DNA from 3 places in the Massilia sp. DWR3-1-1 genome. Region 1 is predicted to be linked to each of the others. Evidence: predicted binding sites of a transcription regulator. Region 1 holds the regulator's gene; each other region holds the start of a gene.

Region 1 (9,838 bases):
GCCAGCACCGCTCGGTGTACATGGCCGAGCGCCTGGCGGCGTATTTCGGCCCCACCGAACGGGTGGTGCTGCGCCACCGCGAGCAGGCGTAGCGCAGGCCCGGTGATTTAGACGCCCAGATCGCGCAAGGGATGGGCGCGCGCCGGCCACGGCGAGGCGAAAAACTGCGCGACCATGGCATCGCTGACGGCGTCGAGGGTGGGCGGATTCCAGCGGGGCGCATTGTCCTTGTCGATCACCAGCGCGCGGATGCCCTCGAGCACTTCGCCATGCTCGAAATTACGCCGCACCAGGATGCGCTCCATGCGCAGGCAGTCGGCGAGGTCCAGTGTGGCTCCCCGATTTAACAATTCCAGCGTCACTTTCAGCAGCAGCGGCGAGCGCTTGCGCATGGCGGCCAGGGCTTTTTGCATGGGCTCACTGTCATCCTTCTCCAGCGAGGCCATGATCGCTTCGATCGTGGGCAAGCTGAAATGGCGGTCGATGGCGGCGCGCTGGTCTGCCAGCGGGGCGACGCCGGCGGTGCTGCGCAGCGGCGCGGCGAAGGCGGCGACGGCCTCGCGCAATTGCGCGCCCGGCGTGCGCTCAATCAGTTCGAGCAGCGCCGGCATGGTGGCCTGGGTGACGAAGGTGTCGGCCAGGCCGCAATACAAGGCGTCGGCGGCGCGCACCGTCAAGCCCGTCAAAGCCAGGTAGTAGCCCAGTCTGCCGGGCGCATGGCTGAGAAAATAACTGCCGCCCACGTCGGGAAACAGGCCGATGTTTACTTCAGGCATGGCCAACTTGCTGCCGTCGGTGACCACCCGCAGGCCCCGCTCGCGGTGCGCTTCCGACACGCCCAGGCCACCGCCCATGACGACGCCGTCCATCAGGGCGATATAGGTTTTCGGGTAAAAGTGGATCAGGTGGTTGAGGCGGTATTCCTCGGTAAAAAAATCTTCCAGCGACGCGCTGCCGCCCGTGGTGGGCAAGGTGCCGACATCGTAAAAATACCGGATGTCGCCGCCCGCGCACAAGGCCTTGTCGGTGCTGCTGCGCAGGACCACGGCGTCGATCGCGGCGTCGTCCTGCCAGGCCAGCAGCGCATCGGTGAGCGCGCGGATCATGTCCAGCGAGAGCGAATTGAGGGTGCGCGGGCGGTCCAGCGTGATGATGCCGGTGCGCACAGCGATGCGGGTCTTGACGAAGTCGGTCATGGCGTGGGGACTGGAATAAAACGCCTATTTTAGCAGTCGCCCCGCGCACAAGCGGCCGCCCCAATGACAAGGGCGCCTTGACGGCGCCCTCATCCGAATTGGTCGGCCTTAAGCGGCAGCGGCCGGGAGTTCTTGCTCGGACAGGTGCTTGATGGCCTGGTGGTCGTGGTCCTGGATCTGGGATTTGTATTTCATGACCTGGCGGTCGAGCTTGTCGATGAGACAGTCGACGGCGGCATACAGGTCGTGCGACAGGGCGTTGACGTTGATGGTCTTGCCCGGCAATCGGAGGTTGATTTCGGCTTTCTGCCGTTTTTCTTTTTCAGTCAGATTATCGACGGTGAGAATGACAGCAATGTCGATCACTTGGTCAAAATGGCGCCGCACGCGTTCCAGTTTGCTCTGTACGTAGTCACGGATGGCTGGGGTCACTTCAAGATGATGTCCGCTGATTGTGAGATTCATACACACTCCTTAGATGATGTCGCTTCCTGTTCATGCATGCCGCATAAAGCGGGACGTAGAGGAACACTGAAAAAACGATCTACAGATTCTTGCGGAGAGCGACAGGTGGAATCTTGAGCGCTTCACGGTATTTGGCCACCGTGCGGCGCGCAATGACCATCCCCTGTTCCCCCAGCATATCTGCGATCTTGCTGTCTGAAAGTGGGTTCTTCGGGTCTTCCGCTCCTGTCAATTGCACGATCAGTGCCCGGATCGCTGTCGACGATGCTTCGCCGCCGGCGTCGGTCGCTACGTGGCTGCCAAAGAAATATTTCAACTCAAACATTCCATGCGGGGTCAGCATGTATTTTTGAGTGGTTACCCGAGAGATAGTGCTCTCGTGTAGGCCCAGTGTATCAGCAATTTCACGCAGCACAAGTGGCCGCATGGCAACTGCGCCGTGCGAGAAGAAATTTCTCTGGCGCTCGACGATGGCCTCGGCCACGCGCAAAATTGTGTCGAAGCGCTGGCGCATATTTTTGATCAGCCACTTCGCTTCCTGCAGCTGCGCGCCCATCTGGCTCTCGCCCTTGCCCTGCTTGAGCAGGTTGGCGTACATGCTGTTCACGCGCAGGCGCGGCATGACGTCGTTGTTCAGGCTCACGGTCCAGCCGCCGCGGCCCTTCTTGACGATGACGTCGGGCACCACGTAGTCGGAGGCGCCGGCGCCGAAGCCGGCGCCCGGGTGCGGATTGCACTGGCGGATTACCGCTTGCGCTTCGCGCAGGTCCTCGTCATCGCAGTCGAGGGCTTTTTTGAGTTTGTTAAATTCGCGCTGGGCGAACCAGGTCAGGTGATTGCAGACGATGTCGAGGGCCATGCGGCGCGTCACCAGCGGCACGCCCGCCATGCGCCGGATCTGGATCGCCAGGCACTCGGCGGCGTTGCGCGCGCCCACGCCGGGCGGGTCAAAACTTTGCAGCAGCGACAAGGCGGTTTTCAGCTCGTCCGGATCGATCTCGAGTTCGGCCGGCATGCGCTCGAGGATGTCGTCGAGCGATTCGGTCAGGTAGCCATTGTCGTCGAGCGCGTCGATCATCAGTTCGACCAGCGCGCGGTCGCGCACTTCGAGCATGGCCAGGCGCATCTGCTCACACAGGTGCTCGCGCAGGCTGGTGGCCGTCGCCTCGATCTGCGGGCGCGAATCCTCGTCGTCGGGCGACTTGTTGCGCGACGCTTCGCTCCAGTCCTCGCCGTCGCCGCTGGTGTCCTGGGCGCTCTCGCCGCCCATGTCGACGTTCTCGCCGCTGTCGGCCGCCGGCGCGTCGGCGCTGGGCGGCGCATCCTGGTTCGACACTTCCGGCGCTTCGGCGTTGCCGCTGGCGCCGACGGCGCCATCGGCCAGCAGGCGTACCGAGTTGTCGAGCGGGTCGTCGAGACGCTCGAGCAGGGGATTGTCGGACAGCAGATGCTCGAGCTCCTGGTGCAGTTCGAGCGTCGACAACTGCAGCAGGCGGATCGACTGCTGCAGCTGCGGCGTGAGCGCCAGGTGCTGCGACGTGCGTAGTTGGAGGGACTGTTTCATGGTTCGTCAGTGGCCTACATGCGGAAGTGTTCGCCCAGATAGACCCGCCGCACCGACTCGTCGGCGATGATGTCATCGGGGCGCCCGGAGGCCAGCACGGCGCCCTGATTGATGATGTAAGCGCGGTCGCAGATGCCCAGCGTTTCGCGCACATTGTGGTCGGTAATGAGCACGCCGATGCCACGCTCCTTCAAAAAGCGCACGATGCGCTGGATCTCGATGACGGCGATCGGGTCGACCCCGGCGAACGGTTCGTCGAGCAGCACGAAACGGGGGTTGGTGGCCAGCGCGCGGGCGATTTCCACGCGCCGCCGCTCGCCGCCCGACAGCGACAAGGCCTGGTTCTCGCGCAGCTTGTCGATCTGCAGGTCGGCCAGGAGGCTGTCGAGGCGCTCGTTGATCTGCGCCTTGGTCAGCGCCTTGCCGTCGACTTTTTGCAGTTCGAGCACGGCGCGGATGTTTTCTTCCACAGTCAGCTTGCGAAATACCGACGCTTCCTGCGGCAGGTAGGACAGCCCCAGCATGGCGCGCCGGTGGATCGGCAGGCTCGAGATGTCGACGCCGCTGATGTCGATCGAGCCGGCGTCGGACGCCACCAGGCCGACGATCATGTAGAACGAGGTGGTCTTGCCGGCGCCGTTGGGGCCCAGCAGGCCCACCACTTCGCCGCACTCGACCTGCAGCGAGACGTCGCGCACGACGAGCCGCTTGCCATAGCTTTTTTGCAGGCCGCGCACGATCAGGGTACTGCCGCAGGATTTCGCTTCCATCATGGCTTTTTCGCCGGTGGCACAGGCGTCGACGGCGCCACGGCGGCGGGCGCTGGCGTTGCCGCCGGCTGCTTCGGCTCGATCACCATGCGCACGCGGCCCGAGCCGGCCTTGCTGGTGCCGCTGACGTCGTTCTCGACCGAATAGACTTCCTTGCGGCTGTCGTAGGACAGGTACGGGCCCTGCACTTCCTGGGTCTTGCGCTTGCCTTCGAGGGTGGTGATTTTCGCCTTCGAGAACATCTTGACGATTTCAAGCTTGTTGTCGTACTCGATGCGCTCGGCCTCGCCCTCGTCCCAGACGTCAGCGCCGTCGCGTTTCTGGCGGAACGTGGCCAGGCCGCCCGGGGCGGCATAGAAGGTGGCGTAGACATAGCCCTCCGGGTCGCTCTTGACGACGGCGCGCCCCGCCTTCATCAGCAGGGTGCCCCGCTGCAGCACGACATTGCCGATCAGGGTGCGGGTCTGGGTGACGTCGTTGCCGGTGGCCGAATCGGCGTCGATGACGGTCGGCTTGCTCGAATCGGCCCGTTCGGCGCAGGCCGTGCCGGCAGCGAAGGTGGTGGCGGCGATCAGCGCGCAGAGCAGCAGGCGAATGTTCATGGTCGGTTCTCGGCTTTCAGTTCGGTAAGGGTTCGGCGGCTCGGTGGAGATCATCAGCGCTTCGGCGGATAGACGATGTGGACCCGGTGGTACAGGTCGACCTGGCTGGCGGCGCGGTCGGCCAGCATGCCGACACCGGTGATGACGGTGGCATCCTGCAGCATTTCAACGGCCAGATCGGTGCGTAGCTTGTCTTCGTCGGTGAGGATGGTGAGCGCCTCGGTTTTCAGGCGCAGGCGCGGGCCGTGCGGCGAGCCGGGACGCAGGACCACGACGTCGCCCTGCATGTCGACGATGTTCCTGACCTGGTCGATGCGGCCGGTGGCGCTCGTCATGGTCATCGGCGGCAGCGGCGGCGACAGGCTTTGCACGACCGGGCGCAGCACGTCGGCGCTGTCGGTGTCGGGATGGTGGGTCAGCTTATCGCCGGCGACGATGTAGCGCGGCTTGCCATCGGCGGTCATCTTGACCACGCTGAAATTCTCGACGATGTAGTCAGGCTCGCTTTTCGACACCTCGCTGCTGGCGAAGTCGCCCCGGTTGATCACCTGGACCAGCCAGAAACTGCCGAGCGCGACCAGCACGGCGGCGCCAATGCTGGCGCCGACCTGCCAGCGGTGCGCCGTGCGTCTGTGCTGGGCGGGCGCCATGTCAGGCGAAATACGGCGCCAGCGCCGCATCGATGGTGTGCTGGGCGCGCATGATCAGGTCGCACACTTCGCGCACCGCGCCGCGCCCGCCGTTGGCGCGGGTGACGTAATGGACGCGGTGCTGCACTTCCGGGTGGCCGCTGGGCACGGCCACGGCAAAGCCCACCTGGCGCAGCAGCGGCAGGTCGATGACGTCGTCGCCGATGTAGCCGCACTGCGCGGCCGACAGGCCCGTCAGCGCCAGCACCTCGGCAAAGGCGATGCGCTTGTCGTGAGTGCCCTGGTAGACGTGGGCGATTTTCAGGTCGGCGGCGCGGCGCACCACCACCGGCGACTTGCGCGCGCTGATGATGGCCACGGCGACGCCGGTTTTCTGCAGCAGCTCGATGCCCAGGCCGTCGAGCACATTGAAGGTCTTGGTCACTTCGCCGTCGGCGCCGTAAGTCAGGCTGCCGTCGGTGAGCACGCCGTCGACGTCGAGAATGAGCAGGCGAACGGCGGCGGCGCGGCGCACGTGATCGAGCATGGTGTCGGTTACAGGGTCGGTCATCAGATTACCTTGGCGCGCGTGAGGTCGTGAATATGCAGGGCGCCAACCAGGCGGTCGTCGGCGTCGACCACCAGCATCTGGTTGATGCGGTGTTGTTCCATGATGGCGACGGCGTCGACGGCGAGCTGCTCGGCGCGCACGCGGCGCGGGTCGGCGTGCATGACGTCGCGGATCATGATTTTCGTGAAATCCTGGACCCGTTCGATCAGGCGGCGCAGGTCGCCGTCGGTGAACACGCCGACCGGGTGGCCGCCGGCGTCGACGATGGCGGTCATGCCCATGCCCTTCTGGGTGATTTCCAGCAGCGCCTGCGACAGGCTGGCGTCCTCGCCCACCGCCGGCACGTCGGCGCCGCTGCGCATGACGTCGCGCACGTGGGTGAGCAGGCGCCGGCCCAGCGCGCCGCCCGGGTGCGAGCGGGCGAAATCTTCTTCGCGAAAGCCGCGCGCGTCGAGCAGCGCCACCGCCAGCGCGTCGCCCAGCGCCAGCGTGACGGTGGTGCTGGCGGTGGGGGCCAGGTTCATCGGGCAGGCTTCCTTGGCCACCGAGACGTCGAGGTGGACATCGGCCATCACGGCCAGCGAGGAGCCGGGTTTGCCCGTCATGGCAATCAGGGGCGCGCCCATGCGCTTGACGATGGGCAGGATGGCCATCAGCTCGGCCGATTCGCCCGAATACGAGATGGCGATGAAGGCGTCCTGCGGGGTCACCATGCCGAGGTCGCCGTGGGCCGCTTCGGCCGGGTGGACGAACATGGCGGGCGTGCCCGTCGAGGCCAGCGTGGCGGCGATCTTGCGGGCGATGTGGCCCGACTTGCCGATGCCCGACACCACCACGCGCCCGCTGCAGGCGAGCAGCAGGTTGACGGCGTGGCCCACGCTGTCGTCCGTCGCCAGGCGCTCGTAGACGGCGCGAATGGCGTCGGCCTCGATCGCCAGCGTCTCGCGTGCCAGCTGCATCGAGCGCTTTGTCAGGTTTTCGTCAAAAGCTTTCAACATTGTTTTTTCATGGGTTACACTCGTTCAGCCAGTATAAACGAATTGAGAAAGCAAAAAACTTGCCAGTCATTTTATATCACCGTCATCGCGCTGCCCCGGAGCGGCCTTAGCATGGCGTCCGGCCTCGAACTGACCCTGTTGTTGCTCGGTAGCGCCGTCCTTGGCGTGGTGTTGTTCCGCATGCTGCACCTGCCACCCATGCTGGGCTACCTGGCGGTGGGCATCCTGATCGGCCCCCATGCACTGGGGCTGGCTGACAACAACGCCTCCACCCACGCACTGGCCGAATTCGGCGTGGTGTTCCTGATGTTTTCCATCGGCCTGGAGTTTTCGCTCTCGCAGCTCAAGGCGATGCGCTCGATCGTGTTCGGCCTGGGGCTGGCGCAGGTGGTGGCGACGATCGCCGCCACCATGCTGTTCGGCCTGCTGCTGGCGACCCTGCTGCCACCGTCGCTGCACGTGAGCTGGCAGGCGGCGTTCGCGCTGGGCGGCGCGCTGGCCATGTCGTCCACCGCCATCGTCTCGAAGATGCTGACCGAGCGGCTCGAACTGGAGAGCCAGCACGGCCGCCGCATCATCGGCATCCTGCTGTTCCAGGACCTGGCGGTGGTGCCGCTGCTGATCCTGATTCCGTCTCTGGCACAAAAGCCCACCGAACTGGCCGCCACCCTGGGCTGGGCCAGCCTGAAGGCACTGGTGGTGCTGGTGCTGCTGCTGTTCTTCGGCCAGAAACTCATGCGCAAGTGGTTCACGCTGGTGGTCAAGCGGCGCTCGCAGGAGCTGTTCATGCTCAACCTGCTGCTCATCACCCTGGGCGCGGCGTGGATCACCGAGAAGGCCGGGCTGTCGATGGCGCTGGGCGCGTTCGTGGCCGGCATGCTGGTCTCGGAAACCCAGTACAAGCACCAGGTGGAAGAAGACATCAAGCCGTTCCGCGACGTGCTGCTGGGCCTGTTTTTCATCACCGTCGGCATGCTGCTCAATGTCGACCTGGTGCTGCAGCACTGGGCGCTGGTGCTGCTGCTGCTGTGCGGGCCGGTGCTGCTCAAGTTCGCCCTGATCGCCGTGCTGGCCAAGCTGTTCGGCGCCTCCGACGGCGTGTCGATGCGCACCGGGCTGGCGCTGGCGCAGGCGGGCGAATTCGGCTTCGTGCTGCTCAACCTGACCGCCGGCGCCGCCCTGATCGACCCGTTCATCATCCAGCTGGTGCTGGCCTCGATGGTGCTGTCGATGCTGGTGGCGCCCCTGATCATCGCCAAGTCCGACCAGATCGTCATGAAGATCGCCGCCAACGAGTGGATGCTGCAGTCACTGCAGCTGACCCAGATCGCCAGCCGCAGCATGGCCCTGCAAAAGCACGTCATCGTGGCCGGTTTCGGCCGCAGCGGGCAGTCGCTGGCGACCTTGCTGACGGAAGAAAAAATCGCCTACCAGGCGCTCGACCTGGACCCGGAGCGGGTGCAGGAGGCGCAGGCGGCCGGCGCCCACGTGGCCTACGGCGACGCCGCCCGCCGCGAGTCGCTGGTGGCGGCCGGCATCAACCGCGCCAGCTGCCTGGTGATCACCTATGCCGACACCGCCTCGGCCCTGAAGGTGCTGCACCTGGCGCACGAGATGGCGCCGGCGCTGCCGGTGATCGTGCGCAGCCACGACGACACCGACCTTGATCTGCTCAAGCGGGCCGGCGCCGCCGAAGTGGTGCCCGAAGCGCTCGAGGGCAGCCTGATGCTGGCCTCGCACGCGCTGGTGATGATGGGGGTGCCGTTGCGCCGCGTGGTGCACCGGGTGCAGGAGGCGCGCGACGAGCGCTATGCCTCGCTGCGCGGCTATTTTCACGGCGCCGGCGACGTCTCCGACGACCCCGAGCGGATGTACGTGCGCCTGCACACGGTGACCTTGCGTGACGACGCGGGGGCGGTCGGCAAGCGCATCGAGGAACTTGAACTGGGCAGCGTCGGCGCCGAGGTGACGGCCGTCAGGCGCGGCAAGCAGCGCCTGGAGACGACGCCGGCGACGGTGCTCGACGCGGGCGACGTGGTGGTGCTGCGGGGCTCGGGCGATGCGGTGAGCCGGGCCGAGGGGCGCTTGCTGCAATAGGGCGCAGGCGCCCGCCGCGGATCAATCGTCGAAGCTGACCACGCGGTTGCGGCCCGTTTCCTTGGCCTGGTAGAGCGCCGAATCGGCCTGCGCCACCAGTTGCTGGGCCACGCCCTCGATGGCGTGATCGCGCTCGAAATCGTCGAGGGTGGCCACGCCGATCGACACCGACACGGGCATCAACTCGCCACTGGAGAGTTCGAACGGGATATTGGCGATGCTGGCGCGGATGCGCTGGGCCACCATGGTGGCGCTGTCGAGGTCGGCATCGATGAGCAGCACGACGAATTCCTCGCCGCCGAAGCGGCCCAGGGCGTCGGAGATGCGCAGCTCGGCCTTGATGCGGGTGGCCACTTCGCGCAGCACTTCATCGCCGCCCTGGTGGCCGACGCTGTCGTTGACGAGCTTGAAATGGTCGATGTCGATGTACATGCAGGAGATGCGATAGGCCTGGCGGCGCGCGCGGCCGATTTCTTCCAGCAGGCGGCGGTCGATGTAGCGGCGGTTGTAGACGCCGGTGAGCGAATCGGTCAGGCCGATATACTTGAGCATCTCGTTGCTGATGACGTTTTCCAGGCAGATGGCGATGATCGATGCCATGTGCTCGATGAAGTCGGTGCCCAGCGCGGCCGTGAAGCGGGTGGCGTCGACGCTGCCCAGGTTCAGGCTGCCGATGATGCGCCGGTTGCGCAGCAGCGGCACCTGGGCGATGCTTTGCAGCTGCGCCGGCGCATTCGGGAACAAGTCCTGGTGCAGGCCCGCCACATACGGCCCCAGTTGCGGCTTGGGCGCCCCCGCTGGAACGTCGCGGCGCGCCGGCATGAAGCCCAGCGCGTGCTCGCTGTCGATGAACATGAGCTCGGGGAAGGCGGCAAAATCGACCCCCAGCTTGTCCATCACGGTGTGGATGTCGGCGTCCTTGTCGACCAGCGTCAGGGTCACCATG
Region 2 (9,838 bases), on a different contig from region 1:
GCTCTATTCAGTCGCGTGCAGTTTCGTGCGCGACGGCGCGGGCAAGGCGCTCGGCGTGGGCTGCCTGCAAGGCACCCCCGGCCCCGGCGCCCAGGATGGCGTGCGCGCCGCCACCCGCGCCCTGCACGGCATGCGCCCGAAAAACCTGTTGATGCGGGTGGTGCGCCAGTTCGGCCACGAGCAAGGCTGCAGCCATCTGCTACTGGTCGGCAATGCCAACCGCGTCGTCACCACCTCGATGCGCAAGGGGAAAGTCCATGCGGACTACGACACCCTGTGGCGCGAACTGGGCGCAAGGTGCCACGCCGACGGCGATTTCCGCCTGGCCTGCGAAGCCCTGCCAGCGCTCGATGTGACCGAGATCGCCTCGAAGAAGCGCTCGGAAGCGAAGAAGCGCCACGAGATGATCAAGGTTGCCGTCGCCGACATCGACGCCCAGGTGCGCCGCTCGCAGCGGGCGCTCACTGCGCTGCGGCTGGCGCCGTCCGCGGCCGGCATCGCGCCGCCAACGTCGCATCTGCGCCGCACGGCGTAAAGCGGGCGGGCGCGGCGCCCGGCAGGTTATACTGGGGTTTGGGTGCGCACACGCCGTGTGTCGCAGGAACAGCGTCGGTCGGGCCGCCACGCAGTTTAGGCGTGCCCATGCATCTCCCCTCTTCCGTCTTTCCCTCGCGCGGCCTGTCCGCCACCTTCCAGCGCTTTTTCGCCTCCAACAAGTCCGGCGGCATCGTGCTGATCGCCTGTACCGTGGTCTCGCTGCTGCTGGCCAACTCGCCCGCCAGCGCGTCTTACCTGGCGTTCTGGCAGATGAACCTGGCCGGCATGTCGGTGGAACACTGGATCAACGACGGCCTGATGGCCATCTTCTTCCTGATGATCGGCCTCGAACTCGAGCGCGAACTGTACAACGGCGAATTGTCGGACCTGCGCAATGCGCTGCTGCCCATCGTCGCCGCGGTGGGCGGCATCGGCGTGCCGGCGCTCATCCACTACGGCCTGAACGGGGGCAGCCCCACCCAGGCCGGCATGGGCATTCCGATGGCCACCGATATCGCCTTCGCGCTTGGCGTGCTGGCCCTGCTGGGCAAGGGCGTGCCCGCTTCCCTGAAAATTTTCCTCACGGCACTGGCGGTGATCGACGACCTGGGCGCCATCATCGTCATCGCCATTTTCTATACCAGCAGTTTTTCGCTGGCCTACCTGGCCGGCGCGCTGGCCGTGTTCGCCGTCCTGCTGGGCCTGAACCGTGTCGGCCGCGTGATGGCGCTCACGCCCTACCTGGTGGGCGGCGCGCTGATGTGGTTCCTCATGCTCAAGTCGGGCATCCACGCCACCATCGCCGGCGTGCTGCTGGCGTTCGCCATTCCCTTTTCCGCGCGCCAGGACGACCGCGAGTCGCCATCGCACCGCCTCGAGCACGTTCTGCACCTGCCGACAGCCTTCCTGATCCTGCCAGTCTTCGCGCTGGCCAACACCGGCATCGTCCTGGGCGCCGGCTGGGCCGCCCAGCTGGGCGCGCCAAACAGCCTGGGCATCTTCGCCGGGCTGGTGCTCGGCAAACCGCTGGGCATCGTGCTCTTTAGCATGGCGGCCGTCGCCAGCGGCCTGTGCAGCAAGCCGGCCGAACTGTCCTGGCGCCACGTGCTGGGCGCTGGCATGCTGGGCGGGATCGGCTTTACCATGTCGATCTTCGTCACCAACCTGGCCTTCCCCGGCCAGGCCGAGGCGGTGACGGCGTCGAAGATCGCCATCCTGGTGGCCTCGCTCACGGCCGGCGTGGCCGGCTTCCTGTGGCTCAAATTTGCCACGCCGGCGACGACGAGCGATCAGTAAGAACCTATCCCGGTAGGTGCCAAGAAGCGCTGGCCAGAGGCGCCGGCTCGTTCAGGCGGCTCTCGTACAGGGCCGCCAGCAAGTCCAACTGGCTGACCATGCCGGCGAAGCGGTCTTCACCGTCGATCACGGCAATATGGTGCAAGCCGGCATTGGCCATCAGCGGCACCAGCTCGACGATGGGCGTGTCCGTGCGCGCCGTCAGCGGCCTGGCCGTCATGATCTGCCCGACCACCTCCGGCTTGTCCGAATGGCTGCCATCGTAGGGCAGCAGGAAGCGCCGCAGGCGGGCGCCGAAATCGCTGTAGTGGTCGAGCTCGGCGTGGCGCAGGAAGTCGCTTTGCGCCACCACGCCGATCACCCGCCGCGCCTTGTTCAGCACCGGCAAGGCGTGCAGACGGTGCTGGCGCAGCAGTTGCCACGCTTCCAGCAGGGTGCTGCCAAATTCCACCGTGACGGCATCCTTCGACATGATGGCGCCGCAGGTGATGACGCCGAAGCGCCGTTCATAGGCCTGCATCTCGGTGGCCAGGATAATGTTTTCCAGGTCATCGCGGCTGACGTCGAGCACCTGGCCATAGCGTTGCAGCACGGCGTCGAGGTCGGCGGGCGCGAAGCCCACCCGGCTGGTGGGGACCGGGTCGCCGGTGGCGTGCGCCGGCTGCAGGCCCGACTGCTGCGAATGGGGATAACGGCGCCCCGTCAGATTGTTGTAGGCCAGCGCCGCCAGCACCATCAACGCGCTGTTGAGCGCCACCTGGACGAAGGCGAACTGGTAGCCGGCCGCATGCACGGCAGGCCCGGCCAGCACGGCCGTCAGCGCCACCGCCCCGCCCGGCGGATGCAGGCAGCGCAGCAAGAACATGCAGACGATGGCGGCGCCGGCGGCCAGCGGCGCGGCCAGCACGGGGTCGCCCACCAAGCGCGCCACCGTCACGCCCACGATGGCCGAGACGACATTGCCACCGAACACGGACCACGGCTGCGCCAGCGGGCTGGCGGGCACCCCGAACAGCAGCACGGCCGAGGCCCCCATCGGCGCGATGAGAAAGGCCATGGCGCTGCTGTCGGCCACCAGCGCGCCGACGACGAAGGGGGTCAGCAGCGCCGTCACCAACAAGCCCAGCAGCGCGCCGGCGCCGGCACGCACCTGTTCGGTGCGGCTTGCCGTGTTCGGCCGCGGCAGGAACAAGCCCAGCCAGGAGTGTCCTTTGTTGCGCACTTGCTTGCCCGCCTGCTCCGCCATCACCCATCCCCGTCCACCAAAAGTCGCTTATTACACCATATCGGGGATGGCGCTCACCAAAATAGTGCGAAAACTGTTTGCAAGACGCGCACGCGCGGGGGATCCATTGGCACGGTTCTTGATATATATTGCCTGATAACTACTGCCTGAGCGCGGCACGCACTCGGCATCCCCTACCCATCCAGGAGATCTCATGCACCTTGCACCACGTATCTTCGACGAGATGCATGCCCACGGCGACGGCCAGGGCGACCGCGCCGTGCGCGAGCACTACCGCGAGTTCGACCAGTGGCTGGCGCGCCAGACGCCCGAACAGATCGAGCGCAAGCGGGCCGAAGCCGATCTGACCTTCCGCCGGGTCGGCATCACCTTCGCCGTCTACGGCGACGATGCCGGCACCGAGCGCCTGATTCCCTTCGACACGATTCCTCGCATCATTCCCGCGCACGAATGGGCGCACCTGCAAACGGGCCTGGTGCAGCGCGTCAAGGCCCTGAACATGTTCGTCCATGATATCTATCACGGCCAGGACATCATCAAGGCGGGCCTGATTCCGGCCGCGCAGATTTACCAGAACGCCCAGTACCGCCCGGAAATGCAGGGCATCGCCGTCGCCTCCGACATTTACGCCCACATCGCCGGCGTCGACATCGTGCGCGCGGGCGAGGGCGAGTTTTATGTGCTGGAAGACAATCTGCGCGTGCCCTCGGGCGTGTCCTACATGCTGGAAGACCGCAAGATGATGATGCGGCTGTTTCCCGAACTGTTCGCCCGCAACCGCATCGCGCCGGTCGATCACTATCCGGACCTGCTGCTCGACAACCTGCGCTCGGTCGCCCCCAACGGCGGCAACGATCCCACCGTGGTGGTGCTCACGCCCGGCATCCACAATTCGGCCTATTTCGAGCACGCTTTCCTGGCCCAGCAAATGGGGGTCGAACTGGTCGAAGGCAAAGATTTGTATGTCAACGACAACGCCGTCTACATGCGCACCATCCGCGGGCCGAAACGGGTCGACGTGATCTACCGCCGCATCGACGACGATTACCTCGATCCGCTGGCGTTCCGCTCCGACTCCAGCCTGGGCGTGCCCGGCCTGCTGTCGGTGTACCGGGCCGGCCGCGTCACGCTGGCCAACGCCATCGGCACCGGGGTGGCCGACGACAAGTCGATCTACCCCTTCGTGCCGGACATGATCAAATTCTATCTGTCGGAAGAGCCGATCTTGAACAACGTCCCCACCTACCAGTGCAGGAAACCGGCCGACCTCGAATACACGCTGGCGAACCTGGACAAGCTGGTGGTCAAGGAAGTGCACGGCGCCGGCGGTTACGGCATGCTGATCGGCCCGGCCGCCTCGAGCGCCCAGATCGACGATTTCCGGCGCCGCCTCAAAGCCAAGCCGGACGGCTATATCGCCCAGCCCACGCTGGCGCTGTCGGCCTGCCCCACCTATGTCGAAAACGGCATCGCCCCGCGCCACATCGACCTGCGCCCCTTCGTCCTGTCCGGCAAAACCATTTCGATGGTGCCGGGCGGCCTGACCCGCGTCGCCCTCGAGGAAGGCTCGCTGGTGGTCAATTCTTCGCAGGGCGGCGGCACCAAGGACACCTGGATTCTGGAGCAACCATGCTAAGCCGCACCGCCGATCACCTGTACTGGATGGCGCGCTACACCGAGCGCGCCGAAAACACCGCCCGCATGCTCGACGTGGCCGTGCAAACGTCGATGCTGCCGCAGTCGCAGGAAGACAGCGAAGCGGGCTGGCGCGCCATGCTGGGCATCTCCGAACTGGAAGAAGAGTTTGCCAACCGCAAGGGCATCTGCAACCAGGCCGATGTGCTCGACTTCATGGTGCGCGACCCGTCGAACCCGTCCTCCATCGCCGCCTGCCTGAAAGGGGCGCGCGACAATGCCCGCGCGGTGCGCGGCACGCTCACCACCGAGGTGTGGGAAACCACCAACGCCACCTGGCTCGACATGCCCAAGCAACTGGCGCCGGGCGGCCTGGAGAACGATCCCAGCGCCTTTTTCGAGTGGGTCAAGTACCGCTCGCACCTCTCGCGCGGGGTCACGCTGGGCACCATGCTCAAGGACGAAGCGATGTACTTCATTCGCCTGGGCACCTTCCTGGAACGGGCCGACAACACCGCCCGCATTCTCGACGTCAAGTACCACGGCGCCGCCGATGCGTCGTCGCAGCGCGATTTTTATTACTGGGCGGCGCTGCTGCGCTCGGTGTCGGGCTTCGAGATCTACCGCAAGGTCTACCGCGACGTCATCACCCGCGAGCGGGTGGCCGAATTGCTGATGCTGCACCCGGACATGCCCCGCTCGCTGCTGTTTTCGATGGAACAGGTGCTGGAAAACCTGCGCGCCGTGCGCAACGACGTCTCGGCCGACACGGAACGGCTGGCCGGCAAGCTGCACGCGGAACTCAAATTCACCCGCATCGAGGACATCTTGCAAGCGGGCCTGCACGACAGCCTGACCACTTTCCTGGAAAACATCGATGTCCTGGGCCGGCTGGTCAGCCGCGATTTTCTCGTGCCACTGGGAAGCTGACCATGAAACTGTCGATCCGCCACGAAACCATCTACCGCTACGCCGCCAGCCAGGCTTACAGCATCCAGCAACTGCACGTCACGCCCCGCCTGGAAGCGCAGCAAAACGTGCTGACCTGGAATCTGCAGGCGCCCGGCGCCGTCAACGCCTACACGGACGCCTACGGCAACCGCTCGCACATGCTCACCCTCAACGAGCCGCACCGCCTGGTCGCCATCGTCGCCGAGGGCATCGTGCACACCACCCTGCTTGACGGTGGCCGCCTGCACAACAGCGAACCGCTCTCGCCGCTGGTGTTTACCGTGCCGACCCGCCTGACCATGCCGACCGGCCAGATCAGCGAGTATGCCAGCGCCAGCCTGGCCGAGGTGCGCGAGGGGCGCGCCAGCACGGGCGCCATGCTGGCGCTGGCCGAGCGCATCCGCGCCAGCATCGCCTACGTGACGGGCGCCACCAGCGTCGACACCACCGCCCACGACGCCCTGCTGCAAGGGGCCGGCGTGTGCCAGGACCACGCCCACCTGTTTCTGGCCTGTTGCCACGCCATGGGCGTGCCGGCGCGCTATGTGTCCGGCTATATCGATCCGGGCAGCAGCGGCCACGCCGCCAGCCATGCCTGGGTCGACGCCTGGGTGCACGATGCCGGCTTTGAAGGCTGGATCAGCATCGATGTCACCCATGCGCGCCTGATGACGGATGCCTATTGCCGCCTGGCGATCGGGCGCGACTACGTGTCGGCGGCGCCCGTGCGGGGCAGCCGGCGCGGGGCCGGCGAAGAGACCATGGCCGTCAACGTGCAGATCGTCCCCGTGTAAAATAGGCGTTTTGACGAAGAAAATGCCGCCATCATGACGTACTGTACAGGCATGCGCCTCGACGCCGGACTGGTCTTTCTGTCCGATTCCCGCACCAACGCCGGCGTGGACCAGGTCGGCACCTTCCGCAAGATGAACGTGTTTGAACATCCGGGCGAGCGGGTGATGGTCCTCATGACATCGGGCAATTTGTCGATCTCGCAGTCGGTGCGCGAGCACGTCGCCGCCTACGTGGGCGCCGATGGGGTGAGTGTGTGGAACGCCACGAGCATGCTGACGGCTGCCCGCATCGTCGGCGACGCCGTGCGCGAGATCCACAAGCGCGATGCGCAGGCGCTGGCCGAATTCGGCGTCGAATTTAACATCGGCATCATCTTCGGCGGCCAGATCAAGGGCGAGCGTTGCCGCCTGTTCCAAATCTACTCGGCCGGCAATTTCATCGAATCGCACGACCAGACCACGTATTTCCAGATCGGCGAGTCGAAGTATGGCAAGCCCATCCTCGACCGCGTCATCACCCCGCAGACGGGGCTGGACGAAGCGGCCAAGTGCGCCCTCATTTCGATGGATTCGACGCTGCGCTCGAACATCTCGGTGGGCTTGCCGCTCGACCTGCTGGTGTACGAAGCCGACAGCCTGGCCGTCACCCGCTTCACCACCATCGACGAGCGCAACCAGTATTTCCAGATGCTGCGCTCGAGCTGGGGGGCGCAGCTCAAGGCCGTATTCGAAAGCATCGACGATCCCGTCTGGGATGCCGCCCCAGGCACCACCGACAACGTCCTGTGCGCCGCCAACGGCAAGGTGCCGCCGCTGCGGGTACCCTTGCCGGCCCACCTGGACCAGGCCAGCGCCGCGGCGCCGCCCCTGCAGTCGGTGGCGCAGCAATTCGGCGGGCCGCCCGCGTAATTGGGGGGGGCACGGCAGGCTTTCCACCGTTGATGTACGATCGACCATCTTGTCTGATCGTCCATTCACCTCGAGGAAGCCCATGAAACGTCTCGCCCTGGCCAGCCTGGCCGCCGCCACCGTGCTGGCCCATGCAACATCGTTTGCCGCCGCGCCGCAGCTCAAGACCAACGCCCCCGCTTTTTACCGCATGATGCTGGGCGAGTTCGAAGTCACCGCCATCAACGACGGCAGCACCGCCCTGCCCGTCGACACCCTGCTGCAAGGGATCAGCAAAGCCGACATCGGCGCCGCGCTGAAGAAAAATTTCATCGCGTCGCCGCTGGAGACCTCGTTCAACGCCTTCCTGATCAACACGGGCAGCAAACTGGTGCTGGTCGACACGGGCGCGGCCGGCCTGTTCGGCCCCAACCTGGGCAAATTCGCCGCCAACCTGAAAGCGGCCGGCTACGCGCCCGAGCAGATCGACGAAATCTACATCACCCACATGCACCCCGACCACGTGGGCGGCTTGCTGCTCAATGGCCAGAGCGCCTTCCCCAACGCCATCGTGCGCGCACAAAAACAGGAAGCCGATTACTGGCTCAGTGCCGACAACATGGCCAAAGCGCCCGCCAAGGCCGATTATTTCAAGGGTGCGATGGCCGCCTTGAATCCCTACGTCGCCGCCGGCAAGTTCAAGCCCTTCGAGGGCAATGTCGAACTGGTGCCCGGGATCAGCACGCACGCGGGCAAGGGCCACACCCCGGGCCACGCCACCTACGTGGTCGAGAGCAAGGGACAAAAGCTGGTGCTGATTGGCGACCTGGTCCACGTGGCCGATGTGCAGATGGCGCATCCGGCAGTGACGATCGATTTTGACAGTGCGCCGAAGGAAGCGCTGGCAGAGCGCCACCAGGCATTTGACGCCGCCGCGCGCGCCGGCTACCTGATCGGTGGCGCCCACCTGGCGTTTCCCGGCCTGGGCCACCTGCGCAAAGAGGGGAAAGGCTACGCCTACGTACCGGTGAATTTTACGCAAATTCACTGAGAGTAACGACGGGGTGAGCGGCGCTGCCGGCCACCCCGCCTTGATTGCCCCGTTACTGACCGCGCGGGCCCTTGTCGGCGCCCTTGTGATCTTTCTGGCCATCCTGTATGTGCCGACCGGCCACTTCTTCAGCTTCGGCCTTCTGCTGGTTCATGGCGGCTTCCTGCTGGGCCTGCTGTGCTTCGCGCTGCATTTTTTCGCGGGCATCGGTGGTGGTTTTGCTCATGACGGTCTCCGGTCGGTTTAAAAACCCAGCCTACTCCCGCCCCGCGCGCCGCACCGTTCGCCACACCACACAAGGGCGATCAAAGCTTGATGAAGTGCTCGCGGTAGTACTTGAGTTCTTCGATCGACTCGATGATGTCGGCCAGCGCCGTGTGCTTCTGGTGCTTTTTAAAACCACTGACCAGCTCCGGCTTCCAGCGGCGGCACAGCTCTTTCAGGGTCGACACATCCAGATTGCGGTAGTGGAAGAACGACTCGAGCTTGGGCATGGTGCGCGCCATGAAACGGCGGTCCTGGCAAATGGTGTTGCCACACATGGGCGACTTGCCGTTCGGGACATACTGGCGCAGCCAGGCGATCAGTTCGGCTTCGGCCTGCGCTTCGCTGACGGTGGAAGCGCGCACCCGGTCGATCAGGCCGCTGCGGCCGTGGGTGCCCTTGTTCCAGGCGTCCATCTTGTCGAGCGTTTCGTCGGACTGGTGGATGGCGAACACGGGGCCTTCGGCGATGGTGTTCAAGTGCATGTCGGTGACGACGACCGCCACCTCGATGATGCGGTCCGTGTCCGGCTCCAGGCCCGTCATTTCCAGGTCGACCCAGATCAGGTTCATTTCATTCGGACGGGCCGGGGCGGTGGCGGTGGTTTCAGTCGCTTGTGACATAATTCTCTCTTGGCCTAATCAATCCTGCATTTTCTCACAGGCACAGAATGTATTCACTCGCGTTTTCGGTTTTGTTTATTGCTTTCTTCATCCTGACCCTGGTCCTGCGCTTCTGGCTGTCGAATCGCCACATTCGCCACGTGCTGGCGCACCGGGCCGCCGTGCCGGCCGAATTTGCCAGCCGCATCCCGCTGGCGGCGCACCAGAAGGCGGCCGACTACACGGTCGCCAAGACCCGTTTCGGCCTGTATGCGCTGTTGTTTTCCAGCGTCGTGCTGATCGGCTTTACTTTGCTGGGCGGCTTGCAATGGCTGGCCATCCAGCTCGCGCCCATCGCCGGCTTCGGCATGACGGGCCAGCTGGCCCTGCTGGTGGCGTTCGCCGTCATCTCCGGCCTGCTCGACCTGCCCTTCGATCTGTACCGCCAGTTCGTCCTCGATCAGCGCTTCGGCTTCAACAAGATGACGGCGCGGCTGTGGTTCGCCGACCTGCTCAAGGGCAGCCTGCTGGGCGCCGCCATCGGCCTGCCGCTGGCCTGGGTGGTGCTCACGCT
Region 3 (9,838 bases), on a different contig from region 1:
CCCGCTTCCTTGCCGACGATGCGCCACTTGCGCCCGGCCGGAAAGCCGGCTCCGCCCAGGCCGCGCAGGCCCGAGTCTTCCATGATCTTGATGACCGATTCGACATCGCGCGTGCCGCTGATGCATTCGTTCAGCAGCGCGTAGCCGCCGTCGGCGCGGTAGGCGGCGTAATCGATGTACGGCGCCGGCGCGTGGCGCGTCTGCTTGTTGTCGACGGCGGCGACGATCGCTTCAACGCTCGCGTGCGGCACGGGATGTTGTCCCACCACCGCCGCCGGCGCCTGCTCGCAGCGGCCGATGCAGGGCGCGGCGATGACGCGCACGTCCTGGCCCAGGATGGCCGGCAACCGGGCCAGCAAATCCTTCGCGCCCGCCATCTCGCACGACAGGCCGTCGCACACCCGCACCGTCAGCGCGGCCGGGGCGTCGCCGCCTTCCTTGACGATGTCGAAGTGGTGATAAAACGAGGCCACTTCGTAGACCTCGGTCTGGGCCAGCTTCATCTCGGCCGCCAGCGCCGCCAGGTGGCGCGCCGACAGGCTGTTGTAGGCATCCTGGATCTTGTGCAAGTGCTCGATGAGCATGTCGGCCGCGCGCGAACTGGACCCCAGCAGCGCCTGGACTTCCGCGAGCGCGGCCGGATCGACCCGGCGACCCTTGGGGGCTTCGCGCTTGCGCAGGCGCGATGCTCCCTCCACTTTGATGGGGGTAATAATTTGGCTCATACTGTTTCCTGTGTCAGGGCCTGTGTCAGGCCTCAATGGGCTTGGCTCATTGGCGTCGCCTCAATTTACGACACCGGGCCACCTTGTCGGCGTGCCCGGCATCACTAGTCTACCTACTACGTTTTCACCACCAAGTACTTGTTTACCTTACTCTTTTTCACTTACGGGGACGGCATTTTCTTACTGTACGTCGAGCAACAAACCGGGTCAGTGCTTCTTCAAATCACGCGTTCGCTGCGCAGGTGGGCGATTTCCTCGCTGCTGTAACCGAGTTGCGACAGCACCTGTTCCGTGTGCTCGCCCAGCAGCGGCGAGCGCTCGACGTCGGTGGGGCTGTCCGACAGCTTGATCGGGTTGCCCACCGTGAGGTATTTGCCCCGTTCCGGGTGGTCCACCTCGACGATGGTGCCGGTCTTGCGCAGCGACGGCTCTTCGGCGATTTCCTTCATCGACAGGATGGGACCGCACGGAATGTCGAACTGGTTCATGGCGTCCATCGCCTCGAACTTGGTCATGGTCTTGGTCCACTCTTCGACCGTGGCGAAAATTTCCATCAGGCGGGGCAGGCGCGCGCGCGGGGTGGCGTAGTCGGGATGGGAAATCCATTCCTCCTTGCCGATCACGCGGCAGATCGCGGCCCAGGCCGGCGCCTGCGCGACAAAGTAGATGTAGGCGTTGGGGTCGAGTTCCCAGCCCTTGCACTTTAAAATCCAGCCGGGCTGGCCGCCGCCCGAGGCATTGCCGGCGCGCGGCACGGAGTCGCCGAACTGCCCGTTCGGATACTGGGGATACTCTTCCATCACGCCGGTGCGCTCGAGCCGCTGCTGGTCGCGCAATTTGACCCGGCACAGGTTGAGCACCGCGTCCTGCATCGAGGTCAGCACTTTTTGGCCGCGCCCCGTGTGGGTGCGCTGGTACAGGGCGGTGACGATGCCCAGCGCCAGGTGCAGGCCGCTGCCGCTGTCGCCGATCTGGGCGCCGGTCACCATCGGCGGGCCGTCGTCGAAGCCGGTGGTGGCGGCCGAGCCGCCGGCGCACTGGGCGACGTTTTCATAGACCTTGCAGTGCTCGTAGGGACCGGGGCCGAAACCCTTGACGGACGCCACGATCATTTTCGGATTGAGTTCCTGGATGCGTTCCCAGCTAAAGCCCATGCGGTCGAGCGCGCCGGGGGCGAAATTTTCCACCAGCACATCGCAATCCTTGATCAGGGTCTCCAGCACTTCCTTGCCCAGCGGCTTCTTGGTGTCGAGTGTGATCGAGCGCTTGTTGTGATTCAACATCGTGAAATACAGGCTGTCGACGCCGGGAATGTCGCGCAACTGGCCGCGCGTGGCATCGCCCTCGCCGGCCCGCTCCACCTTGATCACGTCGGCGCCGAACCACGCCAGCAGCTGCGTGCAGGTCGGGCCCGACTGCACATGGGTAAAATCGAGAATACGTACGCCGTCCAATGCTTTGCTCATGGCACCACTCCGATAAATGTCTCTGTTTTCGATTATGCCCGACAAAGCCGCCAGATTGTGGTCAGCTCAGTTGTCCCCGTCTGTCTGTTTTTATCGATGATTCGGCGGCGTAGGGGCATCATATCGACGCCCCCCTCGCGGGCTCATTGACCACGGTCAAGAATAGCCAGAAGCCCAAGTTGCTGGCATGCCTGACAAGGAAAATGCCCCCTTTTGCCGCAATTTCAGCATCTGCCAGCCCACGTTTTGCCGGGGGCTTGTATGCTTGTCACCTATCGAACCCTGGAGCTGACCATGCGCGCAATTGAAATCACCCATCCTGGCCCACCCGACGTGCTGCAACTGTGCGAGCGCCCCACGCCCGTGCCCGGCCCCGGCCAGGTGCTCATCAAGGTGCACGCGGCCGGCATCAACCGCCCCGATGTGCTCCAGCGCACCGGCAACTATCCCGTGCCCAAGGGCGCGTCCGACCTGCCGGGACTGGAAATTGCGGGAGAAATCGTCAGCGGCGACCTCGCCGGCAGCCCGTTCGCCGCGGGCGAGATGGTGTGCGCGCTGGTGCAGGGAGGCGGGTATGCCGAGTATTGCATCGCCGACCTGCCCCTGTGCCTGCCCGTGCCCGCGGGCATGAGCATGCTGCAAGCGGCCTCGCTGCCGGAAACGTTTTTTACCGTCTGGAGCAATGTGTACGACCGCGCCGCCCTGCAGAGCGGCGAAACCTTCCTGGTCCAGGGCGGCTCGTCGGGCATCGGCGTCACCGCCATCCAGCTCGCCAAGGCGCTGGGCCACACCGTGTTCGCCACCGCCGGCTCGGACGAAAAATGTCGCGCCTGCGAAGCGCTGGGCGCCGACCGGGCCATCAACTACAAGACGGAAGATTTTGTCGAAGTTGTCAAGGCGGCCACCGACGGCAAGGGCGTCGACGTGATTCTCGACATGGTCGGCGGCGACTACGTGCCCCGTGAAATCGCCTGCCTGGCCGACGACGGCCGACTGGTGTTCATCGCCCTGCTGGGCGGCGCCAAGGCCACCGTGCCGCTGGGCCAGATCCTGATGCGCCGCCTGACCCTGACGGGCTCGACCCTGCGCCCGCGCCCGCTGGCGTTCAAGGCGGCCATTGCCGCCAAGCTGCGCCAACACGTCTGGCCCCTGCTCGAGGCCGGCACCATCAAGCCGGTGATTTTCCAGAGCTTCCCGCTGGCCCAGGCGGCCCAGGCGCATGCGCTGATGGAATCGAGCTCGCACGTGGGCAAGATCGTGCTGGAAGTGATCCCGGCCGCCTGAGCCGGGGACGTACCGGGGCGACGCTTACTGGCGCAATTGCGCCAGCAAGGCGCGCGCTTCGTCCACCTGGGCGAAGCGGATGTCGGGGCCGGTGATGGCTTCGAGTTCCTTGCGCGCGGCCGGCCGGTCGCCCGACTTGATCAGTCCCTGGGCCACGTGCAGGCGGATGTCGTGCGCCTGCGGCGCCAGCACGCTGGCGCGCAGCAACAGCGGCAGTCCGCGCGCCACGTTGCCCTGCTGGACCAGGATCCAGCCCAGCGTATCCATCACCATCGGCTGCTCGCCCGCCATCGTGTAGGCCTGGTCGGCGGTGGCCACGGCGCGCTTGTCGCCGCCCAGGTGATAGCTCATCGCCAGGTTATTGAGCACCACCAGGTTTTTCGGATAATGCGCCACGATCGATTCGTACTGCGCCGCCGCCGCCGCATACTGCTTGTCGTTCAGGGCGCACTCGGCACGGTACATTTCCACCCGCATGTCCTTCGGATGCTGCTGCAGCCAGGCGCTCACGCGGCGCGCCGCCTCCTCGTTCTTGCCGCCGGCGCGCAAGGCACTGGCCAGCTTGACCAGCGCTTCGCTGTGCCTGGCGATGGCCAGCGCTTTTTCGAACATGGGCATTGCCTCGGCCAGCTTGCCATCGGCCTGCAGCACATCGGCGCTGAGCTGGTAGCCGGCAGCCGACTCGGGGTGGGCGCGGATGATGCGCGTGGCCTGTTGCAGCGCCAGGCCATGCCAGCCCTTGCGCACGTACAGCTCGATCAGGGCCAGTTGGGCGGCCGGGAAGTCCGGCTGGATCGACAGCGCCGACTTGAACACCTCTTCGGCAGCGCTGTCCTTCTTCGTCACCATCAGCAAGGCGCCCAGCTGCATTTGCGCCTGCGCCGAGCGCGGCAGCGCCACCGTCAGCTTGCGGTAGGAATCGGTCGCGCCATCGAGGTCGCCATTGGCCAATTGCGCCTTGCCCATCAGGTCGAGCAGGTCCGGATCGTCCGCATGCGACACTTTTAATTGCAGGGCGACGTCGAGCGCCTTCTGGGTCTGCTTGAGCTTGAGGTACTGGGAAATCAGGTTGACCGACGGCGTCGTCGCCGTCGGGTCCACCGCCACCGCCTTGAGCAGCCAGTCGGTCGCCTCCTGCTGGCGGTCGGCCTCGACGGCCATATTGGCCAGCGCCGTCATGGCGTCGACGTTGTTCGGATTGGCGGCCAGGAACGCTTTCAGGCGCGCGCTGGCCGCCTCGGTCTTGCCGGCGCGGATATCGAGTTGCACCAGGTTGGCCACGGCCGGGAAGAAATTGGCCTGCGCCTTGAGGGCGCTTTCAAAGGCGGCGCGCGCCTGCACCAGGTCGTTCAGGCCGATATACGTCAGGCCCTTCAGGTCGAGCACCGTCGGATTGGCGCTCTGCTGCTGTTCCAGCGCCACGGCCGCCTTCAGCGCGGCTGGATAATTACCCAAATTCATTTCTGTGCGGATCAGCGCGATGCCCGCTTTCGGCGACTTGCTGTCGAGTTGGGTTGCCATCTGCAAGTCGTCGATGGCCTGGGTGGCATTGCCCTTGCCCAGCCGGCTCATCGCCAGTGACATGCGCAGCGAGGCGGCCTTCGGATCGAGTGCGCTGGCCCGTTCAAAATACTGGCCCGCCTGGTCGTAATTGGCCGCCTGCATATACGATTCGCCCGCCAGCGCCAGCAACTGCACATCCTTGGGACCGTTTTGCAGGGCCGGCTCGAGCACGGCCAGCGCCGCGGGCGAATCGCCCCGCTTGAGCAGCGACTGCGCCAGCATCTTGCGGGCGTAGACGTTGTCCGGGTGCTTTTCCAGGTAGTGGCGCAGGTGGTGCTCGGCCTGGTGCAAGGACCCCAGGTTGAGCGCCGCGGCGCCTGCCAGCAGCAAGCTGGGCATGTGTTCCGGCGCCACCCGCAATACGGTGCGAATCTGGTCCTGCGCTTCGACGTTCTTGCCCATCGAAAAATCGAGCAGGGCCTGGCTGTAGGCCACCAGCAAACTGCCCGGTGCAATCTTGCGCGCAGCCACCAGCTCCCTGGTGGCCGCCGGGTAATCGCCCACGCCGATGTCGAGGTAGGCTTTTTCCACGTTGGCGGTGCGGTGAAACGGATTGATCGCCAGCGCCTTGTCGTAGGCGGCCAGCGCTTCGGCGGTTTTATTCTCCGCACGCAACAGGTCGCCGCGGAACATCTGCGCGTCCGTGCTGTTCGCCTGCGAGGCGATGGCATCGATCGAATACCGGTTGGCCGCCACCAGATCGCGGTTCAGGAAGGCCAGCCGGCCCAGCCCGATGAGCGCGTTTACATAGTTGGGTTTGGTTTCGAGGGCAAACTGGTACAACTGGCGGGCATCTTCCGGCCGGCTCAGCGCCAGGTAAGCATCGCCCCGCAGGCACAATAATTCCGGATCCTTCGAACCGACGTCGCGCTGGGTTTCATCGAGCGCCTTCTGAAACTGTCCCTGCAGATTCAGGGCCCGGCCCAGCACGGGCGAGGTCTGGCCGATGGCCACGTTGGCCGCCATCGCCAGGCGGATCTCTTTCTCGGCGCTCACGGGATCGCCCTGGTCCAGGTAGACGCGGGCGAGCAACAGGCGAAACTCGCCATCTTTCGGCGCGCTCTCGAGCGAGGTTTTCAGGACGATCACGGCCGCATTCAAATCACCCTTTTTCTGGTAGGCCAGCGCCTTGGCGCGCACCTCATCGTGGGAAGCGGGCGCGCAACCGCCCAGCAGAAAGGCGCCGGCGAGCGCGGCGCCCAGCAGCGCGGGGCGAAAATCACTGTGACTCAAATACAACATGACCATCCTTTTGCGAGTAGACCTCAAACAACGAATTTGTCAGCATGGTGGCACATTAAAAGTTGCTCTGCAATAAGTATCTGGGCGACGCCGCCATAGTTAGAACACCAACTATGTGGTGTCTTGTCGAGATTTTTTACAGTCGAGCGATTCGCCGTTGGCAGTTTTGACGTAAGATCCTGATTACAAAGATTTGTTTATCCATGGCATGATTCATGCTATAAAGACCATAACAATCAATAACGGGATTCCGAAATGACTAAATTAGAAAGTTTGGCCATTGCAGCGTTTGCTACCCTGGCAATCAACACTGCGCACGCTGGCACCATACAAGACAATTACTACGGCGCCACCGGCACTGGCGACTACATCGGCACCAGCAAATACGACATCACGGGCGCCAGCATCACCCGGGTCGGCAATTCGCTGGTCATTGCGATCAACACCGTGTTCACCACGGAGACCATCTCCTATGGCACCAACCTGAGCCAGAAGATCACCATCGGTTACGGCGACCTGTTCCTGTCGGACGTGTGGAATCCCGTCGGCGGCGCGTCCACCAAGTACGCCACTGACAGCCTGGCCACCACCGGCACGGTGTGGAAATACGCGCTCGGCATCGATACGGCACGCTTCACGGCGGGCGCGATCTCCAATGCCGTCGTGTCGCTGTACAAGCTCAACACCCCCACCTCGATCGCCGCCGGCGTCAACGGCGCCAACATCAACAGTTCGAACACGGTGATGGCCGGCCAGAATCAGAACCTGTCGGGTCTGATTTATCGTACCGGCCAGGCCGACACCGTCAATACCAGCTCGGGCACGGTCGCCGACACGAACAAAGATGGCAAACTGAACGTGGCCAATGGCCTGGTGACGTTCTCGATGGACATCACCGGCACCGAGATGATGAACTGGACTTCCTTCGCCATGCACTGGGGTGAAACCTGCCAGAACGACGTGATCGAAGGCATCACCAGCGTCGTCCCCGAGCCAGGCAGCATGGCCTTGCTGGGCCTGGGCCTGCTGGGCATGCTGGCGGCGCGCCGCCGCAAGCTGGTCTGACCATCGTCGATGGGCGGCGCTGACGGCGCCGCAGCACCTCCCCCACGCCCGGTTCGCCGGGCGTTGTCATTTGTGACAGGCATTTGCAAGATGCGCTCCTGAAAAATGTTACACGACCTGGCGTGGATTTTGATGTACATCAAAGTTGCCCCACGCCAATATCTCTTACACTCTCCGCTCGGACACAATTCCCCCGCATCAACGCCCGGGCCCCAGCACGCCCGGCGCCTTGCCCGACCACGACGGGATGGCCGCGCTGACCGCGCATGCGCAGTGCGCCAGCTTCGGCAGATTTTATAGAGCGAGCATAGAACATGAGAAGCAATCTCCCCGTCACTGACATTGAATACGCGCTGGGCGAGACGGAAACGATCGTCTCCACGACCGACCTGGACGGCAATATCACCTATGCCAATCCCTATTTCGTCCAGGCCAGTGGCTACACGGCGGCCGAGTTGCTCGGTGCGCCACAAAACATCCTGCGCCATCCCGACATGCCGGCCGAAGCGTTTGCCGATCTGTGGCACACCGTGCGGCAAGGCAAGGCATGGACGGGGCTGGTGAAAAATCGGCGCAAGAACGGCGATTTCTACTGGGTCAGCGCGAACGTGATTCCGGTGATGGAGGGTGGCAAGATTGCCGGCTACATGTCCGTGCGCACGCGGCCCGAGCGCAGCGCCGTGGAGGCGGCCGACGCCCTGTATCGGCGGCTACGGGCCGGCAATCCGGACAAGCTGGCGATCCGGCAGGGCCACATTGTGCGCACGCGGGGCTGGGGGCGGTTCGCGGACCGGCCGAATCTGTCGCTGGCAAGACGCACCGCGCTGAGCCTGGGCAGCGCCATGCTGCTGGTGGTGGCGGCGGCGCTGTTGCCGCACGTGGGCGCGGGCCAGGCTGGGGCGCCGTGGTGGCAGGCCGGCCTGGCCGCGGCCGCGCTGCTGTGCCTGACACACTACTGGCTGTCGATCCAGCAGTCGGTGCTGGCGCCCTTGCAGCAGGCCCGGCTGGCCTGCCAGACCATGGCGGGCGGCGACATGACGTTTCCCATCAAAACCGATCGCACCGATGAAATTGGCCAACTGCTGCGCTCGCTGCGCCAGCTCAATGTCAATTTACGCTCGATCGTGGGCGATGTGCGCAGCAATTTCGAGGAAATCGGCAGCGCCACGGGAGAAATCGCCGCCGGCAACATGGACCTGTCCGGGCGCACGGAGGCGCAGGCGGCGGCGCTCGAGGAGACTGCGTCGAGCATGGAGCAGTTGGCCGCCACGGTGCAGCAAAACAGCCAGAGCGCGGTGCATGCCAGCAAAATGGCCAGCGAGGCCATGCAGATTGCCGGTGATGGCGGCCAGGTGGTGACGGACGTCGTGCAGACCATGGCGGAAATTGGCAGCGCATCAAAAAAGGTCACCGACATCATCGACATCATCGAGGCGATTGCCTTCCAGACCAATATTTTGGCGCTCAACGCGGCGGTGGAAGCGGCCCGCGCCGGCGAGCAAGGGCGCGGTTTCGCCGTGGTGGCGACCGAAGTGCGCCACCTTGCCCAGCGCAGCGCGGCGGCGGCCAGGGAAACCCGGGTGGTGCTGGCGGTATCGTCCGACAAGGTCAGTGCGGGCGTGGCGATGGCCGAGCGGGCCGGCAGCACGATGGAAGAGATCATTGCCTCGGTCGGCCGGGTCACGGGCATCATGGGCGAAATCGCCTCCGCCTCCGCCCAGCAAAGCGCCGGCATCGCCCAGGTCAACACGGCGGTACTGCAAATGGACGAAGTGACCCAGCAAAACGCCGCCCTGGTCGAGCAGGCCGCCGCCGCCGCGGTCAGCCTCGAGAAGCAGACCGCCAACGTGGTGCAGGCGCTGGAAGTGTTCAAGCTGACCGCCAACAAGCGCTTGCGGGCGCCGCGCCATCCGGCGGGCCGGCGCACGGCGCCGCTGGCGCTACGCGCCTGAGCAGGGCCGGGCGGGCGCCCGAGGGCGCACCGCGGGCACTGACACCGATACCGGCCCTTTCACCGGGACACTGAACCGCGTCCCTGTCGCTACGGCGCTGCCGTCAGGGGCCGCTTAAAATGCTTCCCATTCATCGGCGCTGGCATGTGATTTTGCCATCGGGCCGCGCGCTGGCGTCGCTGGCGCCAGTGCCACGCGTGTCGGCGCGGGCGCCGTCACGGGCCGGCGGGCCGGGGTGCCCGCCTCGATAGCGTCGAGGCGGAACACGCCCACCACCTGCAGCAGTGTGCCCGCCTGGTCCTGCAAGCTTTCGGCGGCCGCGGCCGCCTCTTCCACGAGGGCGGCGTTTTGCTGCGTCACGGCATCCATTTGCGAGATGGCCTCGTTGACCTGGGCGATGCCGATGCTCTGTTCGTGGCTGGCGCTGCTGATTTCGCCCATGATGTCGGTGACGCGGCGCACGCTGGCGACCACCTCATCCATGGTGCTGCCGGCGGCGAGCACGAGCTTGTTGCCGTTTTCAACCTTGTCGACGGAGTCG

Evidence for each region. The regulator sigma-54, encoded in region 1, starts transcription at its own class of promoters, with help from an activator protein. The targets are predictions, from matches to a motif close to TGGCANGNAANCTGCTTT.
Region 2: ACP7EY_RS11325 (circularly permuted type 2 ATP-grasp protein) is a predicted target of sigma-54. The motif match lies at 3,187-3,204, and genes of this name have one in related genera.
Region 3: ACP7EY_RS19940 (PEP-CTERM sorting domain-containing protein) is a predicted target of sigma-54. The motif match lies at 6,485-6,502, and genes of this name have one in related genera.

The regions. Positions count from the first base shown of each region.
Region 1 is NZ_JAFCXL010000005.1:107,322-117,159, reverse strand. It holds gene rapZ (RNase adapter RapZ) at 1-92, shown strand, start outside; gene ACP7EY_RS07085 (enoyl-CoA hydratase/isomerase family protein) at 108-1,196, opposite strand; gene hpf (ribosome hibernation-promoting factor, HPF/YfiA family) at 1,305-1,661, opposite strand; gene ACP7EY_RS07075 (RNA polymerase factor sigma-54) at 1,741-3,225, opposite strand; gene lptB (LPS export ABC transporter ATP-binding protein) at 3,240-3,995, opposite strand; gene lptA (lipopolysaccharide transport periplasmic protein LptA) at 3,995-4,597, opposite strand; gene lptC (LPS export ABC transporter periplasmic protein LptC) at 4,651-5,277, opposite strand; gene ACP7EY_RS07055 (KdsC family phosphatase) at 5,249-5,797, opposite strand; gene ACP7EY_RS07050 (KpsF/GutQ family sugar-phosphate isomerase) at 5,797-6,795, opposite strand; gene ACP7EY_RS07045 (monovalent cation:proton antiporter-2 (CPA2) family protein) at 6,907-8,892, shown strand; gene ACP7EY_RS07040 (DUF484 family protein) at 8,914-9,838, opposite strand, start outside.
Region 2 is NZ_JAFCXL010000009.1:49,381-59,218, forward strand. It holds gene ACP7EY_RS11310 (DUF535 family protein) at 1-535, shown strand, start outside; gene nhaA (Na+/H+ antiporter NhaA) at 643-1,833, shown strand; gene ACP7EY_RS11320 (HPP family protein) at 1,838-3,055, opposite strand; gene ACP7EY_RS11325 (circularly permuted type 2 ATP-grasp protein) at 3,303-4,715, shown strand; gene ACP7EY_RS11330 (alpha-E domain-containing protein) at 4,709-5,644, shown strand; gene ACP7EY_RS11335 (transglutaminase family protein) at 5,647-6,459, shown strand; gene ACP7EY_RS11340 (peptidase) at 6,493-7,368, shown strand; gene ACP7EY_RS11345 (MBL fold metallo-hydrolase) at 7,451-8,398, shown strand; gene ACP7EY_RS11350 (hypothetical protein) at 8,451-8,624, opposite strand; gene orn (oligoribonuclease) at 8,704-9,285, opposite strand; gene ACP7EY_RS11360 (M48 family metallopeptidase) at 9,333-9,838, shown strand, end outside.
Region 3 is NZ_JAFCXL010000022.1:26,982-36,819, forward strand. It holds gene ACP7EY_RS19920 (NADH-ubiquinone oxidoreductase-F iron-sulfur binding region domain-containing protein) at 1-725, opposite strand, end outside; gene frc (formyl-CoA transferase) at 944-2,191, opposite strand; gene ACP7EY_RS19930 (NAD(P)H-quinone oxidoreductase) at 2,486-3,475, shown strand; gene prsT (XrtA/PEP-CTERM system TPR-repeat protein PrsT) at 3,500-6,280, opposite strand; gene ACP7EY_RS19940 (PEP-CTERM sorting domain-containing protein) at 6,536-7,345, shown strand; gene ACP7EY_RS19945 (methyl-accepting chemotaxis protein) at 7,660-9,297, shown strand; gene ACP7EY_RS19950 (methyl-accepting chemotaxis protein) at 9,412-9,838, opposite strand, start outside.